3 regions of the Pseudoduganella sp. R-31 genome follow, and region 1 is predicted to be linked to each of the others. Evidence: predicted binding sites of a transcription regulator. Region 1 holds the regulator's gene; each other region holds the start of a gene.

What was found. The regulator FNR, encoded in region 1, switches genes on or off when oxygen is low (the NO sensors DNR and NnrR bind a similar motif). The targets are predictions, from matches to a motif close to TTGATNNNNATCAA.
Region 2: ACN9MY_RS24030 (universal stress protein) is a predicted target of FNR. The motif match lies at 1,542-1,555, and genes of this name have one in related genera.
Region 3: nirK (copper-containing nitrite reductase) is a predicted target of FNR. The motif match lies at 3,369-3,382, and genes of this name have one in related genera.

What each region holds. Positions count from the first base shown of each region.
Region 1 is NZ_CP183986.1:3,617,287-3,623,335, reverse strand. Features, by position in the region: gene ACN9MY_RS16550 (bacteriohemerythrin) at 1-296, shown strand, start outside; gene ACN9MY_RS16545 (MerR family transcriptional regulator) at 342-791, shown strand; gene ACN9MY_RS16540 (carboxymuconolactone decarboxylase family protein) at 745-1,116, shown strand; gene fnr (fumarate/nitrate reduction transcriptional regulator Fnr) at 1,177-1,950, opposite strand; gene ACN9MY_RS16530 (response regulator) at 2,052-2,687, opposite strand; gene ACN9MY_RS16525 (response regulator) at 2,680-3,783, opposite strand; gene ACN9MY_RS16520 (response regulator) at 3,780-4,193, opposite strand; gene ACN9MY_RS16515 (sensor histidine kinase) at 4,190-5,680, opposite strand; gene ACN9MY_RS16510 (TraR/DksA family transcriptional regulator) at 5,855-6,049, shown strand, end outside.
Region 2 is NZ_CP183986.1:5,278,359-5,284,407, reverse strand. Features, by position in the region: gene ACN9MY_RS24040 (Crp/Fnr family transcriptional regulator) at 1-131, opposite strand, end outside; gene ACN9MY_RS24035 (response regulator transcription factor) at 268-912, opposite strand; gene ACN9MY_RS24030 (universal stress protein) at 989-1,456, opposite strand; gene ACN9MY_RS24025 (protein phosphatase CheZ) at 1,793-2,632, shown strand; gene ACN9MY_RS24020 (chemotaxis protein CheA) at 2,632-4,506, shown strand; gene leuC (3-isopropylmalate dehydratase large subunit) at 4,687-6,049, shown strand, end outside.
Region 3 is NZ_CP183986.1:3,028,332-3,034,380, forward strand. Features, by position in the region: gene ACN9MY_RS13955 (permease) at 1-1,113, shown strand, start outside; gene ACN9MY_RS13960 (Crp/Fnr family transcriptional regulator) at 1,070-1,750, opposite strand; gene nirK (copper-containing nitrite reductase) at 1,831-3,231, opposite strand; gene blaOXA (class D beta-lactamase) at 3,409-4,143, opposite strand; gene blaOXA (class D beta-lactamase) at 4,154-4,897, opposite strand; partial or broken gene ACN9MY_RS13980 (M56 family metallopeptidase) at 5,042-5,902, opposite strand; gene ACN9MY_RS13985 (BlaI/MecI/CopY family transcriptional regulator) at 5,923-6,049, opposite strand, start outside.

The sequences.
Region 1 (6,049 bases):
TGGAAAGCCTGCCCCGTCCCGCCTTTGACGCAGCCTGCCGCGACCTGGCAGCTGAATTCATGGAACACCTGCGCGAAGAAAACAGCCTGATGGAGCGCATCGCCTACCCGGCTGCCCAGGCCCACCGCGCAGCCCATGGCTACTTGCTGGAAAAGGTCGCCCGCACCCTGCGCCTGCTGAAGGACGACGAGGAAGCCACGGCACGCGACATCATCCGCACGCTGCCGGACTGGCTCGAAGCCCACATCAACACGATGGACCTTGCGCTCGCAGTTGCGGCTTCCCGGTTAGAGTAATAAAGTGCTTGACTTAGAGTGCACTCTAACTTTTACGATCACCCCATGGAATCGCACCTGAGCATTGACGAAGTCGCCAAACGTACCGGCCTCACAGCCTACACCCTCCGCTATTACGAGCGCATCGGGCTGATTGCCCCGGTCAATCGTGCAGCGGGCGGCCGGCGGCGCTATGCGGCCTCGGACCTTGCCTGGATCGAATTCCTGCTGCGTCTGCGAACGACCCATATGCCAATCGGCAAAATGCAGTCATTCGCAAAACTTCGCGGCGCTGGGGACTCGACGGTGCCGGAACGGCGCCGGATGCTGGAAGAGCATATGCAGAACGTGCTCGCCGAAATCGAGGCGATGCAACAATCTGCAGCATCATTGCAGGCCAAGATCGAGTATTACCGCTCCCTGGAGCAGTCCCTGGCGTCGAATCCAACCACCGATGGAGCACATGCCAATGAACACCGAAAGCCGCTACGAGCGCGGGCTCGCAAAACTGCGTGAAGTCGACGGCCAGGCCGGCGACCGCGTCGTGCAAAGCCTGGAAGATATTGCGCCCGATTTCGCCCGCTACCTGATCGAATTCCCCTTTGGCGACATCTATTCGCGCCCGGGGCTTGACCTGAAATCACGCGAGATCGCTGTGGTGGCCGCGCTGACCGCCATGGGCAACGCTGCGCCCCAGCTCAAGGTGCACATCCACGCCGCCCTCAACGTCGGCGTCAGCCGCGAAGAGATCGTGGAGACCATCATGCAGATGGCCGTCTACGCCGGCTTTCCGGCTGCGCTCAACGGCCTGATGGCCGCCAAAGAAGTGTTCGCGCAATAAAAAAGGGGCAGCAAGAGCTGCCCCATACACCCCCTACAGGTGAGAAAACTGGTAAGCCGGTCAGGCGACAGCGAGTTCCTGCGCCATGCCGCCGGACGACATGGCCTCGAGCCTGGCGCGGTCGGTAATGCGCAGATCGCGGTTGCTCAGGACGATCGAGCCATCCTGGCGCAGGCGGGCCAGCTGGCGGCTGACGCTTTCCACGGTCAGGCCCAGGTAGCCGCCGATATCTTCACGCGACATGCGCAACTGGAAGCTGGTCGAAGAGTAGCCGCGCTGGGCGTAACGGCCAGCGAGGTTCAGCAGGAACATGGCCAGCCGCTGTTCGGCGCGCATATGGCTCAGGAACAGCATCACCGACTGCTCGCGCTGGATTTCGCGGCTCATGGTGCGGTGGAACTGCTGCAGCAAGCCGGGAATCTGCATCACCAGCTCTTGCAGGCGGTTGAAGGGGATCTCGCAGACTTCACTGTCCTCCAGCGCCACGGCATTGCAGGAATGCTGGCCATTGCCGATGGCTTCCATGCCCAGCAGGTCGCCGGCCATGTGGAAACCGCCAATCGTCTGTTCGCCGCGCTGGTTCACCTGCACGGTCTTGAAGTGGCCGAAGCGCACGGCATACAGGCTGTGGAAGCTGTCGCCGGTCTTGTACAGCGGCTCGTCGCGGTTCACGCGGCGGCGGCGGGAAATGATCTGGTCAAGGCGAGCAACATCTTCGTCGGCCAGGCCCTGTGGCAAGCAAAGGCGGTTGAAGCTGCACAGCGAGCATTTGGCTGCGACTGGTGCGCAGGATTTGGTGGCGTTTGCAGGGGTGATTGGGATGACCGGGCTCATTTTGCTGCTCCTTGTTTTCGATGGAAGCAGTATCGCGCCCGGCGTCATTTCCCGGTATCAAGCATCCTGTGTAGTTGCTGTAGTGGTTCCCCTACAGCCGCTCAGATCAGCCCGTGCTCGAGGGCATAGCGGGTCAGCTCAGCATTCGTGGACATGCCCATTTTCTCGAGGATGCGGCTGCGATAGGTTGTCACAGTGTTAGGACTGAGATGTAGTTTTTCCCCTATGCGCACCAGGGACTCGCCCTGGGCAATCAGTTTGAAAACTTCCAGTTCGCGGTTGGAGAGCTCTTCGTGGTCGCCGCTCGGGCCGCCGCCGACCAGGGTTGCCAGTTTTTCAAGCAACGCCGGGCTCACGTGCTTGCCGCCCGAGGCAGCCTTGCGCACGGCCTCGATCAGGGTCGCCGTCGGCGCATCCTTGGTCAGGTAGCCGGAGGCGCCCGATTTCAGCGCGCGCACCGCGTAAATTTCCTCGGAATAGGTGCTCAGCACCAGCACCGCCATGCGCGGGCATTCGCTGCGCAGGGTCTTCAACAGGTCCAGGCCATTCTTGCCCGGCATCTTGATGTCCACCAGCGCCACGTCGAAACTGCGCTCGGCCACGCGCTGCATCGCTTCGACGGCGTTGCCGGCCTCGCCCTCCACGCTGATGTCGGGCGCCGTGCCCAGCATGAGGCGCACGCCATTGCGTGCAATCGCATGGTCGTCGACCAGCAAAACGGTGATCTTGTCACCCATTCTTGTCCTCCAAAGGCAGCCGCAGCTGCAGGGTAGTGCCCTGCCCGGCCTTGCCGCTGATATTCAGTTCGCCGGCAAAGCGGCGCGTGCGCTCGTGCATGCCGAACAAGCCCCACGATTCCCGGTCGGACAAGCCGGCACTTTCGATACCCTTGCCATTGTCTTCCACCCGCAGCACCACGTTTTCGCCGTCAATATCCACGATGACGCGCGCCTCGCTCGCTTCGGCATGGCGCACCACGTTGGTCAGCGCTTCCTGCGCGACGCGGAACAACATGGTGCTGCGCTCCGCATCGAGCTCCAGCGCCTGCGCCTCCGGCGTGATATTGCAGGTGCATTGCAAGCCGCTGCGCTGCGCCACCTGTTCCGCATACCATTCCAGCGCAGGCCAGATGCCCAGCTGGTCCAACACGCTTGGACGCAGGTCGGTAATCACGCGGCGCACGGTCTCTATCGCATCTTGCGCCAGCTTGGCCGCATCCTTCAACAGTGGGTCCGATTGCTCGCCGCCGCGCTCGATGGCGACCGAGATATAGGCCTTGATGCCGGTCAGCAGGCCGCCCAGTTCATCATGGATTTCCTGGGCGATGCGGGTGCGTTCGTGTTCCTTCAGTTTTTCCTGGTACGCGGCCAGTTCACGCAGCTCTTTCTGCGACTGCCGCAGCACCTGTTCAGCCAGTTGTTTCTCGTCGATCAGGCGCTGCTCGCGCAGCAGGCGGTCGATGGCGCCCGCCAGGAAGTCGAGGTAGCGGCCGTCGTTGTCCTTCACCAGGTAGTCGCGCGCGCCGCGGCGCATCGCTTCCGCCGCAACGGTGGCACTGTCGGCGCCGGTCAGCATCATCACCGGGATATTTGGCTGGGGTTCGCCGCGGTCTGCCGCGAGACGTGCCAGGAATTCAAGCCCGGTCAGGTCGGGCAAGTGATAATCGAGCAGGATGCAGTCGGGCTCTTCGCGCAAGGCGATATCCAGGCCTTCCTGGCCACTTTCCGCTTCCAGCAATTCGCAGTTGAAGCCCGGCGCCTGCGCAAAGGCGCGGCGGCAGGCGATACGGTCAACGATATCGTCTTCGACGATAAGGACCCTTACCCTGTTCATGGCAGCTCGCTGATCGTCCAGTACAGGTTGATGGAGCGGACCACCTCCACGAACTGGCGGTAGTCCACCGGCTTGGTCATGTAGCCGGCGACACCCAGGTCGAAGCTGCGCATCTTGTCCTGCTGTTCTTCCGACGTGGTCAGGACGATGACCGGGATGCGGCGCAGCAGCGGGTCCTGCTTGACGTTCTGCAGGAACTCGATGCCGTTCATGATCGGCATGTTCAGGTCCAGCAGGATGATGCATGGCTGTTCGTTGCCCGGCTCGCGCAGGTATTCCAGCGCGGCCTCGCCGTTTTCCGTCGCCACGACACGGTTGCTGACATGGACTTCCTTCAGCGCGCGCAGGATGGTCATCACGTCGACCTGGTCGTCCTCCACCAGCAGGATCGGCTTGCTCGTATTATTCATGCGTTATTCTTTCTTTTCTTTGGCAGGGTGAAATAGAAGGTCGTGCCCTTGCCCAGCTCGGACTCCAGCCACACCCTGCCCTGGTACATTTCCACAATTTTTTTCACCAGCGCCAGGCCGACACCCGTGCTTTCAACCCGGTCGCGCGGCGCCAGCGTCTGGAACAGCTGGAAAATCCGTTCAAAATGACGCTCCGCGATGCCGGGGCCGTTGTCGCGAACGTGGAAGCGCCACTGGCTGCCTTCGTCGGCCCAGCCCACTTCGATTTCGCCTTCCGGCTTGTCCATGTACTTGACCGCGTTGGACACCAGGTTGTGGAACAACTGCTGGATGCGGGTCGGTTCGCCGGCAACTGTCGGCATGCCGGGCATCACGGTAACCTTGATATGCGCCGGAACTGCCAGCAGGTCAACCACTTCGGCCACCAGCTGGTCGAGCTGCACCGGCACCACGGCTTCCTTGATGCGGCCCACGCGCGAATACTGCAGGATGCCGTCGATCAGGGCACCCATGCGGTGGACCCGGTTGATCAGGAGCCGCATGTGCTCCTTGCCTTCTTCATTGAACTTGTCGGCGTAATCATGCGCCAGCCAGTCGGCCAGCGAGCCGATGCCGCGCAGCGGCGCTTTCAGGTCGTGCGACACGACGTAGGCAAAGTTGGTCAGTTCTTCGTTGGCGCTGGTGAGCTCCTGCAGCAGTTGCTGCGCCTTTTCTTCGGCGTGCTTGCGCTCGGTGATGTCGCGCACCAGTCCAGTGAACATGCGGCGCCCGCCCAGCCACATTTCCGTGACGGCCAGGTCCATCGGAAAGATGCTGCCGTCGCGGCGCAGGCCCTGCACTTCACGGCCCTTGCCGATGATGCGCTTTTCGCCGGTGGTCATGTAATGCTGCAGGTAGCCGTCGTGCGCTTCGCGGTGCGGCGCCGGCATCAGGATCTTGACGTTGCGGCCCAGGACTTCCGATTCCGGATAGCCGAACATGCGCTCTGCGGCCGGGTTGACCCGTTCGATGATGCCGTGCTCGTCGATCGTGATGATCGCATCGACCGCTGTTTCGAAGATCGCGCGCATGCGCGCTTCGCTTTCCTGCAGCGCGTGTTCGGCCTTCTTGCGGGCGCTGATATCGTGGATGGTCGCCATCACCATCGGCTGGGTGCCATTATCCTGCAGGGGCGACAGGCTCACCTCGACCGGGAACTCGGTGCCGTCCTTGCGGGTGGCGAACAGTTCGAATCCGGCCCCCATGGCGCGCGGATGCGGGCGTTCGAAATAGCTGCCGCGCAGGCCAACGTGGCCGTGGCGGAAGCGTTCGGGAATCAGCGATTCCAGCGACTTGCCTTGCAGTTCGCCCGGCTCATAGCCAAACAGGTTTTCCAGCGCCGGGTTGACCAGGATCAGTTGGCCTTCCTTGTCGATGATCAGCATCGCGTCCGTCGCCGACGCCAGCAGCCATTGCAGGCTGCGTTCCGCAATCGTTGAATGTGTCAAAGCCTGGTCCTGTCGGTGGTCAAATCCAGTCATCCTAAGATTGTAGCGTCCCTTGGGGCAAGAGGCCAAATGCGGCTCCTCAAGAATAAGGCGGTCAAACTTGACTTAGGTCAAGCGACACTGGTGACGCGGCGCAAGATGCCCGTTAAAGTGCCCCAAAAGTGGAGACTAGCCATGCTACCTGAAGAAATTGACCGTTGGACTGCCGTCCTGCGCCAGCGGCGCGAGGTACTGGCTGGCCGCGACTCTGCCGAAGTGGCGGCGATCGATGCTGCGCTGGAGCGTTTGCAGGCCGGGACCTTTGGCCAGTGCCTGCGCTGCGGGGGCGCGATCTCCGCGGGGCGCATGCAGGCCCAGCCTGGGGCCGCG
Region 2 (6,049 bases), 1.7 Mb from region 1:
AACAGCAGCTCTTCAGAATTGAGCGATACCGGCGGCAAGTGCAGCAGTTCGCACACTTCTTTCAGGTTGGACCACAAACGGCCTTGCCGCTGACGGCCGGCCTCATGGGACACGGGTTGCGTTGAGAGCATGCTGATCTCCTGGTTCCCAAACGGAATGGTTTCAGTATGCCAACGTGAATGTGGGAAAAATATCAGTCGTTGCTGAATATACCCGTAGGAGGGTAGTGGGGCGATGTAGGAATTATCCTAAAATCAACCTTGTCAATCACGCCTTGAACGGGGTCAGCAGCTTGTGCGCCACTGCGTACTGAACCATTTCTGAGAGCGAAGCCATGCCCATCTTCTGCATGATGCGGGTCTTGTGGGTGCTCACGGTCTTGACGCTCAAATGCAGGCCGTTGGCGATTTCAGTGATGGATTTTCCCGACACCAGTAGCGAAAACACCTCGAACTCGCGGTCGGAAAGCTGTTTGTGCAGCAGGGTTTCGGCTGGCTGCATGATATTCAGCGCCAGTTGCTCGGCCACTTCGGTGGAGATATAGGGCCGGCCAGAGGCAACCTTGCGGATGGCGCCCACCAGCTGGGTGCCGGCGCTTTCCTTGGTCAGGTAGCCCTGGGCGCCGGCGCGGATGGCGCGCACCGCGTACTGCTCTTCCTCGTGCATGGTGAGGATGAGGATGGCGAGCTTGGGGGATTCGCTGCGGATCTGGCGGATCAGGTCAACGCCGCTGCGCCCCGGCATGGACAGGTCGAGCAGCAGCAGGTCGAAGCCGCCCTGGCGGATGTGGGTGAGGACTTCGAAGCCGTCGATGGCTTCGCCTACGATGTCGATGTCGGGTGCCCCGTCAAGAATGCGCTTGAGCCCTTCGCGCATGATGGTGTGGTCGTCGGCAATGACAATTCGAATCATGGTTCCTCAATAGTTATCAATACTGGTCTTCACGCCCCAGCCCGGCAGGCTGGAGCGCGTCGTAACGCCTGGCCGTTCAGGCCGGGCGCGGGTCCTTGATCAGGCGGTGCACCAGCACCGGGATCTTGGTATGGGACAGCACCTTGTTGGTCACGCTACCCAGCAGCAGGTGACCCCAGCCGCTGCGGCCATGCGAACCGATGAAGATCAGGTCGCAGCCGCACTGGTTGGCCACGTCCACGATCTTCAGTGCAGCACTTTCGGCAAAAGCTGTCATGCCTTCCGCCCGCACGCCTTTTTTCGCGCAAGACTCGAGGATAGACTGAACATGCTCATTGCCGGCGCGCTGCATTGCCGCACGGTACTCTTCCTCGCTCGGATAGCTGGGCGGGATGATCTCCACGTAAATCGGGTACTGGTATTCCGGTGCCACGAACAGGGCCAGCACTTCCGCCCCGAGCTGCTGGGCAAATTCGACCCCGGCGCAAGCGGTCTTGCTGGAAACGGCCGAGCCGTCCGTCGTAATCAGGATTTTCCGATACATATCTCAGCCTCCTTTAACTATTTAAAAGAGCCAGTTCCTGCCTTCATTGTAGCCCCGTTTGCCAGTATTGTTCTGCTGTAAAGAGTTGATAATTATCAAGAAACTGTCACGAGGACATCGCAGATGCCGCAAATTCCCGTTATTTCAGGGGCTTGCAGCGTGTATTTCACACGATCCGCAAATACAACAGTACACTTGTAGGGCCATCCGGCTTCACCCAAGAGATTGAACTGTGGGGGCTGCCCCTGTTACACTCGCGAGAGAACCCAATTTATTGCCGAGCGTTAAATTTGACAATGTTTTGGCAATTTGAAACGTAATGGAGAAGCAGGAATTATGACCGACGCCGCTGATGATTTCGATGCATTATTTGAGGAAGTATCCGCGCAACGGGCCAATGCGCCTGCACCTGCTCCAGCGCCGGCTCCGGCCGCTGCGGCATCCGAGTCGGGCGATTCTGATGACCTGGAAAGCCTGTTTGATTCCGTAGCAGCGTCCAGCAAAGCGGCAGCCCCTGCCGCAGCGCCGGCAGCGGCCCCGGCCCCGGCGGGCGAGACGCCCGCGGAAGGCGGCGAGCACGCCGAGGGCATGTTCGAGCGCCTGGGCGGCATTGTGCGCCTGCTGCACGACTCGCTGCGTGAACTGGGCTACGACAAGGCCCTGACTGAAGCGTCGACCCAGATCGTGGACGCGCAGGACCGCCTGGAATATGTCGCCTCGCTGACCGAGCAGGCTGCCAACAAGGTCTTGAATACCCTGGACGACGGCATGCCGGCGCAGGAAGTACTGTCCAAGCAGGCCAAGGAAATGGAAGACCGCTGGGCCGACCTGTTCGCAGGCAAGCTGAGCATTGAGGACTTCAAGGCCCTGGCGGGCGATTCGCGCGCTTTTGCCAGCAAGGTAGCGCAAGCAACGGAGGCGGAGAAAGCCCGCCTGCTGGAAATCATGATGGCCCAGGACTTCCAGGACATCACCGGCCAGTTGATCAAGAAGGTCGTCGCCATCACCAAGAAGGTCGAATCCGAACTGGCGCAACTGTTGAAGGACAATGCGCCGGCCGATGTGCGCGAGAAGATTGCGCAGAAAGAGGTGTCGCTGATGTCGGGTCCATCCGTCCCATCGGAAGCCCTGAATCAGGACAGCGTCGATGACCTGCTTGCCGACCTGGGGTTCTAATGGACGATATGCTCAAGGAGTTCGTTGTCGAGGCCATGGACCTGGCCGTCAACGTCGAAGAGCACTTGCTGCGCCTCGAACGTGACCCCGACAACAAGGAAACGCTGAACGCAGTTTTCCGCTCGTTCCACACCATCAAGGGCGGCGCGGGCTTCATGAACCTGGGGGCGCTGGTGTCGGCCTGCCACCTGACCGAGAACCTGTTCGATGCGCTGCGCACCGGCGCTGCGCCGGTCACGCCGCTGTCGATCGAAGCGGCGCTGCAGGCTTCCGGCTTCGTGGCCGACCAGCTGACCGACCTGAATAACGGCACCGCGCCGGACCAGCTGGCGCCGATGCCGGCCGACCTGGAAGCGATCCTGAAAGATGCGATCGAGGGCAAGGCCAGCTCCGCTGCGGGCAAGGCCAAGCCGGCCGCCGCGCCGGTTGCCGCCGCTCCCGCGGCTGCCCCTGCCGCCGCCGCACCGGGCGCTGCGCCAGCTGCCGCGCCGTCGGCCGATGGCCTTGACTGGGAAGGCATGTACGAAGCCGTGGTGCCACCCGGTACTTACGTGCGGCCTGCTGTCGATGCGCGTGCCGAAGGCGTGGCTGCGGCCCACGCCGCAGCCGGTGCGCCGGCCGCCACGCCCGCTGCGGCGCCGGAAGTGCGCGAACGTCCGGCCGGCGAAGCCAAGCCGACCAGCGCGCCGGCCAAGGAAGAATCGATCCGTATCGACGCCGTCAAGCTCGACGCGCTGCTCGAAGTGGCCGGCGAGTCGGTGCAGGCCGCCAACCAGGCAGCCGTGTTGCTGGAGCGCCTGCAGCAATTCAAATTCGAAGGCCAGGCTGCGACCCTGATGTCGGCCCTGACCGAGACGCTGGAACGCGCTTCGCGCTATTCCACCGAACTGCAGCGCGCCACGCTGGCGACCCGCATGCAGCCGGTCGGCCGCTTGTTCCAGAAATTCCCGCGCCTGGTGCGCGAACTGGCGAAGGACCTGGGCAAGGAAGTCGAGCTGACCATCGAAGGCGCGGAAACCGAGGTGGACCGCGTAGTGGTGGACAGCCTGTACGACCCGCTGGTGCACATGCTGCGCAACGCGCTGGACCACGGCGTGGAAGCGCCTGACGCCCGCATGGCCATCGGCAAGCCGCCGAAAGCCTACATCTCCCTGAAGGCGTGGCAGGAGGCCAACTCCGTCATGATCGTGCTGCAGGACGACGGCAAGGGCATGGACCCGGTGGCGCTGCGCCGCAAGGCAGCGGAAAAGGGGCTGATCTCGCCAAGCGCCAACCTGTCGGACGACGAGTCCTACCAGCTGGTGTTCCTGCCGGGCTTTTCGACCAAGGAAGTGGCGTCCTCAGTGTCCGGCCGCGGCGTCGGCATGGACGTGGTCAAGACCGCCGTGGAAAAGAACCGCGGCGCCATCCACATCGAATCGCAACTGGGCAAGGGCACCAAGTTCGCCATCCGCCTGCCGATCGAGCTGTCGATCGTGCCGACCATGCTGGTCTCCACCTCGGGCGCGCTGCTGGCGCTGCCGATGGCGGTGGTCGAGCGCGTGGTCGAACTGCCGGAAGTATTCATGGAAGTGGGCGGCGCGCCAGTCCTCAAGGACCAGGGCCGTCCGCTGCCGGTGCGTTCGCTGGCCGGTGCGCTGGGCTACGAGCCGTGCTCGGAGCGCGTGGGCATCGTCATCAACTCGCCGCAGCCATACATCCTGGCCGTAGCGGCCGTGGACGGCACTGCCGACCTGGTCATCAAACCGATGACCGCGCTGTCGGTGGACGGCATTACCGGTACCGCGCGTTCCGCGGAGGGCGACCTGGTCCTAGTGGTTGGCCTATCGTTCCTGATGGACGGTTGCAGGGGAAGTGTACGAATGGCGGCCTAAAGCCTCCTTCGAAAAATAAAGAAAACACAAGCCTGCAGCCTCCCAAAAAGGGGCTGCGGGCTTTTTTTATTTGGCGCCATCGCTCGAAATCTACGTTGGATTGCTCACAAGGCGGAAAACAGCCGGGTTTTGCATTGCACAAAATATGGCATAATCAAACGGATCACCTATTACGGCAGCATCATGAAAACGCTTTACGACAAACTCTGGGAATCCCACGTAGTACGCACTGAGGAAGACGGCACCGCCCTCCTGTACATCGACCGCCACCTGGTCCACGAAGTGACCAGCCCGCAGGCATTCGACGGCTTGCGCGACGCCGGCCGCCAGCCATGGCGCCTGTCGGCCAACCTGGCCGTGGCCGACCATAACGTTCCGACCACGGACCGTTCGCACGGCATCGAAGACCCGGTCTCGCGCCTGCAGGTGGAAACCCTGGACAAGAACACCAGGTCGGTCGGCATGACCTATTTCAACATGAACGACAAGCGCCAGGGCATCGTGCACGTGATCGGCCCGGAGCAGGGCGCGACCCTGCCGGGCATGACCGTGGTGTGCGGCGACTCGCACACGTCGACCCACGGCGCGTTCGGCGCGCTGGCGCACGGCATCGGCACCTCGGAAGTGGAGCACGTGCTGGCGACCCAGACCCTGCTGGCCAAGAAGTCCAAGTCCATGCTGGTGCAGGTCGACGGCGTGCTGCCGGCCGGCGTGACCGCCAAGGACATCGTGCTGGCCGTGATCGGCAAGATCGGCACTGCGGGCGGCACCGGCTATGCGATCGAATTCGCCGGCTCGGCGATCCGCTCGCTGTCGATGGAAGGCCGCATGACCGTCTGCAATATGGCGATCGAGGCGGGCGCGCGCGCCGGCATGGTCGCTGTCGACGAGACCACCATCAACTACGTCAAGGGCCGTCCATATTCGCCGGCAGGTCCGCAATGGGAACAGGCGGTGGCCTATTGGCGCACCCTGCATTCCGACCCGGGCGCCAAGTTCGACTTCGTGGTGACGCTGGATGCGGCCCAGATCCTGCCGCAGGTGACCTGGGGCACTTCGCCGGAGCAAGTGACTTCGATCGACGGCCGCGTACCTGATCCTGACCAGGAAAAAGACCCGGTCAAGCGCGACGCCATGGAAAAGGCCCTGGTGTACATGAACCTGACGCCGAACACCCGCATCGAAGACATCCGCATCGACAAGGTGTTCATCGGCTCCTGCACCAACTCGCGCATCGAAGACTTGCGCGCCGCCGCTGCCGTCGTGCGCGGCAAGCAGCGCGCCTCCAACGTGAAGCTGGCGCTGGTGGTGCCTGGTTCCGGGCTGGTGAAAGAGCAGGCCGAACGCGAGGGGCTGGACGCGATCTTCAAGGCCGCCGGCTTCGAGTGGCGCGAGCCGGGTTGCTCAATGTGCCTGGCCATGAACGCCGACCGCCTCGATCCGGGCGAGCGCTGCGCATCCACTTCCAATCGTAACTTTGAAGGCCGTCAAGGCCAGGGCGGACGCACCCACCTGGTGTCTCCCGCCATGGCGGCGGCTGCCG
Region 3 (6,049 bases), 590 kb from region 1:
ACGCTGGCCGTGACCCATTTGCTGACGCTCGGTTTCCTTGGCATGGCCATGGCCGGTTCGCTGTTGCAGATGGTGCCGGTGGTTGCCGGCGTCGAGCTGCACTGGGCGCGCCGGCTTGGTCCCGTGATCTGGGGCGCCCTGGCCGGCGGCGCGCTGCTGCTGGCGGCAGGATTCCTGCATGGGTTGCCGTGGTGCCTGCGCGCGGCTGGTATCCTGCTCGCGGGCGCCTTCATTCTTCTTATTGCCGTCCTGGCGAGGGCGCTGTCGCAGCGCTCGGCGCCGAACGCATTGCCGGTCGTGGCGGGCATGCGCCAGGCCGTGGTGGCACTGGCCTGCGCCGTGACGATTGGCGTGGCGCTGGCGGCCTTCCTGGTGGGCGCGGTGCGCCTGCGCGTGATGGAATGGACCAATGTGCATGCTGCCTGGGCCCTGGTGGGCTGGGTCGGTGTGCTGGTCGTATCCGTGGTGTTCCAGGTGGTGCCGATGTTCCAGTCCACCCAGCTGTTTCCGCGCCAGCTTGCCTTCACGCTGCCGCCGCTATGCCTTGGCGGCTTGGCGCTGTGGACCGCCGGCTACCTTCTCAACGCGCCATGGCAATGGATCGGGGCGGGGCTGGTGAGCGTCTGCCTGGGGCTGTTCGCGGTGTACACCCTGGGGCTGCTGTTTCGCCGCGAGCGCGCGGCCGACGTATCGACCTGGTATTGGTGGCTCTCGCTTGGCTCGCTGCTGGCCAGCGTCGCCGTCTTCCTTTGCCCGCGCGGCGTGGACAAGGCGCTGGTGCTTGGCGTGCTGTTTATCGGTGGCTTTGCCATGTCGGCAGTGAACGGCATGCTGTACAAGATCGTGCCGTTCCTGTTGTGGTACCACGGGCAGCATGCAGGCTGCGATGTGCCGGGCGTGCGCCAGTTGATGCCGGAGAGCGAACCGCGCGTGCAGTTTGCCTGGCATGCCGCCAGCGTGGTGATGCTGCTTGCTGCTGCCATCGCACCTGGCTGGCTTGCCCAGGCGGCAGGTGCGGTACTGGCAGTTTCCTGCATGCGCCTGGGTTTCGACCTGGCGCTGGCTGCGATCAGCCTTCGTAAGCTCGCAAACGAGCAGAATCAAGAATCTTGATCTGGCGGCCGTTCACGGCAATCATGCCCTGGTCGGCCAGCTCGTGCAGCACGCGCGAGAAGTATTCCGGGGTCAGGTTCAGGCGCGAGGCCAGCAGCTTCTTGCTGACGGCCAGCGTAATCTCCGAACCGTCGGTCGCATCGTCATCCTTCAACAGATAGCCAATGATCCGCTGGCTGCCGGAGCGCAGCGAATAGGCTTCCACATCTGAAATCAGGCCGTGCAGGCGGCGGCTCATGCCGGCCAGCATGCGGCGTGCAAACTGCGGGTTGCGCGCCAGTTCGGCAAATACGGTGTGCTTGGAAATGTGCAGCAGCATGCAGTCGCTGACTGCGTGGGCGGTGACGATGTAAGGCTTTTCCATGAACATCAGCGCTTCGCCGAAGCTGTGGCCCGGGCCGATGATCTCGACGATTTTTTCGTTGCCCTGGGCGGACAGGAAGCTGAGCTTCACCTGGCCGAAGATGACCATGTGGAAGCCGACGCATGGATCGCCGCGCTGGAAGACGGCGCTGCCGCGCGGGATGTGGTGTTCGGTAGTGCCGGCAGCCACCAGCGTCAGCTCCTCCGGCGACAGGTCTGCGAACAGGGGCAGTCGCTTGAGGAACTCGCGGGGGTCGATTTTGGGGCTAGGCATCTGGTTCTCCTGAAATGGCAAAAGGACCCGCTGGGCGGGTCCTGTCCTGGTTAAGGTAATGTCGGTGTTAATCCTGTGGATCAGTGGCCCGAATCACCGTCAGGCTTGCTGGTGGTCCGGAAGATTTCCGGATTCTCCTTGCCGGTCACGTAGAGGAAGCCGACCAGGCCTTTCTCCATCCGCGACAGCGCGTGGTCGACCAGGATGAAGCGTCCCGGCACCTCGGTCTTGAACTCGACCATCGTTGCACCGCCTGGCGCCACGGTGGTGGTCTGCACGTTCTGCAGAGGAGGCGAGGTCAGGTCGCCCATGCTGTAGACGCGGTCGAACACTTCGCCGATCACGTGGAAGCTGGAGGTTGCGTTAGGACCGCCGACGCCGAAGAAGATACGGACGGTTTCGCCAACCTTGGCTTCCATGCGGTGGGTCTTGGTCAGCGCGTCATGGGTGCCGTTGAACATCAGGTGTTCCGGCTGTTCGGCCAGCAGTTTGTCCAGCGAGAACTCGGCTTCGCCTGGGGTGCCGTGCTTCTGCGCGGTGTACAGCTCGCCCTGCATCACGTAGAACTCGCGGTCCACTTTCGGCAGGCCGCCTTCAGGTTCGACCAGGATCATGCCGTACATGCCGTTGGAGATGTGCTGGGCCACCATCGGGGTAGCGCAGTGGTACACGTACAGGCCTGGATTGATGGCCTTGAAGGTAAAGCTCTTGGTGCTGCCGGGAGCTGCCTGGGTCACGGCCGCACCGCCGCCAGGGCCGGTCACGGCGTGGAAGTCAACCGAGTGGATCATGTGGCTGTCCTTGGCGTTGGACATGTCCACGTTCACGGTATCGCCCACGCGAACGCGGATGAACGGGCCTGGAACCTTGCTGTTGAAGGTCCAGTATTTGTAGGTGGTGCCGTCCATCATCTGGCCGAGCACCTCGGTGGTATCCAGCTTCACGTTGACGGTTTGCGGGCCGCGTTTGCCGACCGGCGTGCCTACTTCCAGTGGGCTGCGCGAAACATCGGCGCCTTTTGGCGCGGCTTTGAGTTCGCCTTCGCCCACGATAATCTTGCCGATCATGCCTGCCGCCACGTGGCCGGGCAGGGAGCAGATGTAGGTGAATTCGCCTTTCTTGTCAGCCTTGAACACGACGGCGGTCGATGCGCCTTTGTCTTTCAGCTGGTTCGATTTGACTTTGAAGTCGGGCACCGAAATGTCGTGGGTTGCGCCATCGCCGTTGACCAGGTTGATCTGCACCACAGCACCTTCCGGCACGCGCAAGGTCGGGTTAACCTTGCCCTTGGACTCGCCGGCGTCGCTGATGAAGACCAGCTTACCGTCTGCGATATCGGTATGCAGGGTAAAGGTCACGTCAGGACGATACTGGACGGCTGTGCTGCCGCCGTGCTGGCCATGTTGTGCATAAGCTGGCGCTAGTGTAGCGGCGCCGATCACCAGTGCTGCAATGGCTTTGGACATCAAGGTCGGTTTCATTTTCTTCTCACAGGTTTGTCCGGCACGGGATTGCGCCGTTTGACAACTAAATCTTATGTTTTACATGCATGTTATTGAATTGACGCAGGTCAAAAATTTGGAAAGAACTGCGTATTCTCAATGCAAGTCAGATATTTTTGATCTAGGTCAAGCGAGGAGAAGACCCGGCGCAACGCGCTAGGGGACCAACTGCGGCAAGCGTGCCAAAAAGTTATCGCGTTCGTCCATGCCGCTGGCGCTGCCGGCTTGGGCGAAGACGATGCGCTTGCCATCGCGTTCAATCCAGCCGACGTACCAGCCAACGTCTTTGCCACTGCCGGTCTTGCCGAAGACCTGCCAGCCCCCGGCAGGTTCAGGGCGCCGTACCAGAGCGGCGGACATGGCATAGGCTTGCGGCTTGACGCCGAGTTCACGATTCAGCACGCGGCGCAGGAAGCCGATTTGTTCGTCCGGGGAGATGCGCAACGAAGAGCCTAGCCACGATTCGGACAGACCGTTGTTCTTGCCCGGATCGCCGCTGACATCTGCATTGCCGTAGCCAAATTGCTTGACGTAGCTGGCGAAGCGCTCTTCGCCCAGTTGCAGCGTAAGCTGCTGGGAGTACCAGACGACGGATTCCTTCATCCACGAGCTGGGATCATGTGCTTGCCGCCACACGGTACGCCAGTCCACGTAGCCTTGCTTGAAGGGGAGAACGGGCGAATGCTCGTCCCGCAGCACGCCCGAGTCATAGCCCATCAGCGCTATGGGTAGCTTGAAGGTCGACATCGGCGGCAGGCGCTTATCGCACACGCCCTCGTGCACCAGCCACTTGCCGGTGGCCGCATCGGCCATCGCCAGGCAGTGTTCTGCAGAAAGCGCGAGCAAAGGGAGGCCCAGCCCTGCAAGCAGGGCGAAGATTTTGCGTTTCATTTTGTAGTCCTTAGAGTGCTTTGAGTTGTGCCGGCAGCTGGTTCAGGAAGGCTTCCTTGAGCCGCGGTCCGGCAGCGCCTTCCTCAACTTTCTCGTCTTGCAGGAGGCGGGCGAACACGATGGTGCGTTCGCCATTGGTGGCCCAGCCTACGAACCAGCCGTAGGAGCGCGAGTAATCGTCCTTGCCGTCCGGGCCGAGAGGGGCGCCAGTGCCGGTCTTGCCAAAGACTTGCCAGCCGCCCGGCAGGTCCTTCACCTTCAACAGGCCGGCTGTCTGCTCATAGGCGAGCGGCGAGAGGCCCAGCTCGCGCCGCACCAGACGACGCAGGAAAGTGGTCTGCTCGTCGGCCGAAATCTGCAGCGAGGAGCCGATCCATGACCAGGTCAGGCCGTTGTCCTTGCCCGCATCGCCGCTGGTATCGCCGTTACCATAGCCAAAGGCCTGTACGTAGCGGTTGAATCGCTCTCGGCCGAGATGTGTCGTGACTTGCTGTGCATACCAGGAAGCCGAGACGCGAATCCATTCTTGCGGATCGAGATCGCGCCGCCATTCGGGCCGGCCGGCATGGTAGCTGGCGAGGTAAGGCAGGGTCGGCGCGTGCTGGTCGCGCAGGAAGCCGCTGTCATAGCCCATCAGGCTGACGGCGATATTGAAGGTTGAAACAGGCGTGATGCGCGTCGAGCAATCGCCCTTGCGCAGCAGCGCCTTCCCGGTGGCGGCATCGACAAAGCTGGTGCAATCGAGGGCTGCCATCGACTGCGCGGAAGGCGAGACGCTCCAGGCCAGCGCCGGCTGCAAGGCGAAATTGCCGGCCCCGATGGCAAGCAGTAGCGTGACGGTCGCAGCTCGGGCCCACATGGCACGGCGCGCGTTGCCTGGCGTGCGGATCAGCGATACGCGCTCGGTCAGCGTGTTGGCATCGATACTGCCGAATGCCAGGGCGCCGTGTGTAGGCACGTGCTGCAGTTTGAGCTGGGCTACGAGGGCGGCGGCATACGCCTTGCGCTGTGACGCTGGGCGACCGCGCAACACGTCACGGTCGCAGCCCAGCTCCTGGGCCCAAGTGAGGTTTGCGCGCAGAAGCCGCATGAAAGGGTTAAACCACAACAGCGTCTGCAGCAAGACACCGGCAGCCATCCACTGCAGGTCATGCCGCCGCAAGTGGGTCATCTCGTGTTCGACGATCAGCTCGCGCTGTAGCTGGTCGAAGCCACCGAGATGGCGCGGCAGCAGCAAGCGAGGGCGCAACAGCCCAAGCAGCATTGGCGAAATCGGAGCGTCGATCTCAATGATGTCGGCATGTTCTGGCGCTTCCCCGGCGGCGCGCCTGGTGCCGCTGTCGGCAAGGCGTTCCAGCCAGCGCTGCGCACGGCGTAGATTGATGACCGCCCGCGCCAGCCCAATCAAGTAAATGGCCAGCCAGAACTGCGCGCCATGCAAAAGCCAGCCGCGCGCGTGAGTCGTGCCGCCTTCATTCTGTTCCGGCGCCGCTGCCGCATCGGTTGGCCGTGGCGCTTTGGGTGGCGTGATGTAATGCGTCACGGTTTCCGTTGCTATTTCGAGCGGTGGAATCAAGCGCACGCGCTCACTATGCGGCAGCAATAGCAGGGCGAAGGTCGCCAGCACGGTGAGTTGACCGAGCAGCCACAAGGACCGCTGCGCCGCCAGCGCCGGCAGGAAGCGCCGAAGCAGGGCGCTCAGCGCCCACACGCTGAAGCCTGCCGCAAGGCAGCCCAGGCTCGCGAGCAGGAAGCGCATCAACAGTAGGTCGAAGTCGCTCACTTTGCTTCATCCTCATCGGGCCAGTCGGACAGCATCTGCTCAAGCTGTGCCAGTTCGCTGGCATCAACGAGCTTACTGCCCGAGAACATGTTGACTGGCAGCGGTGACTCCAGTTCCATGATG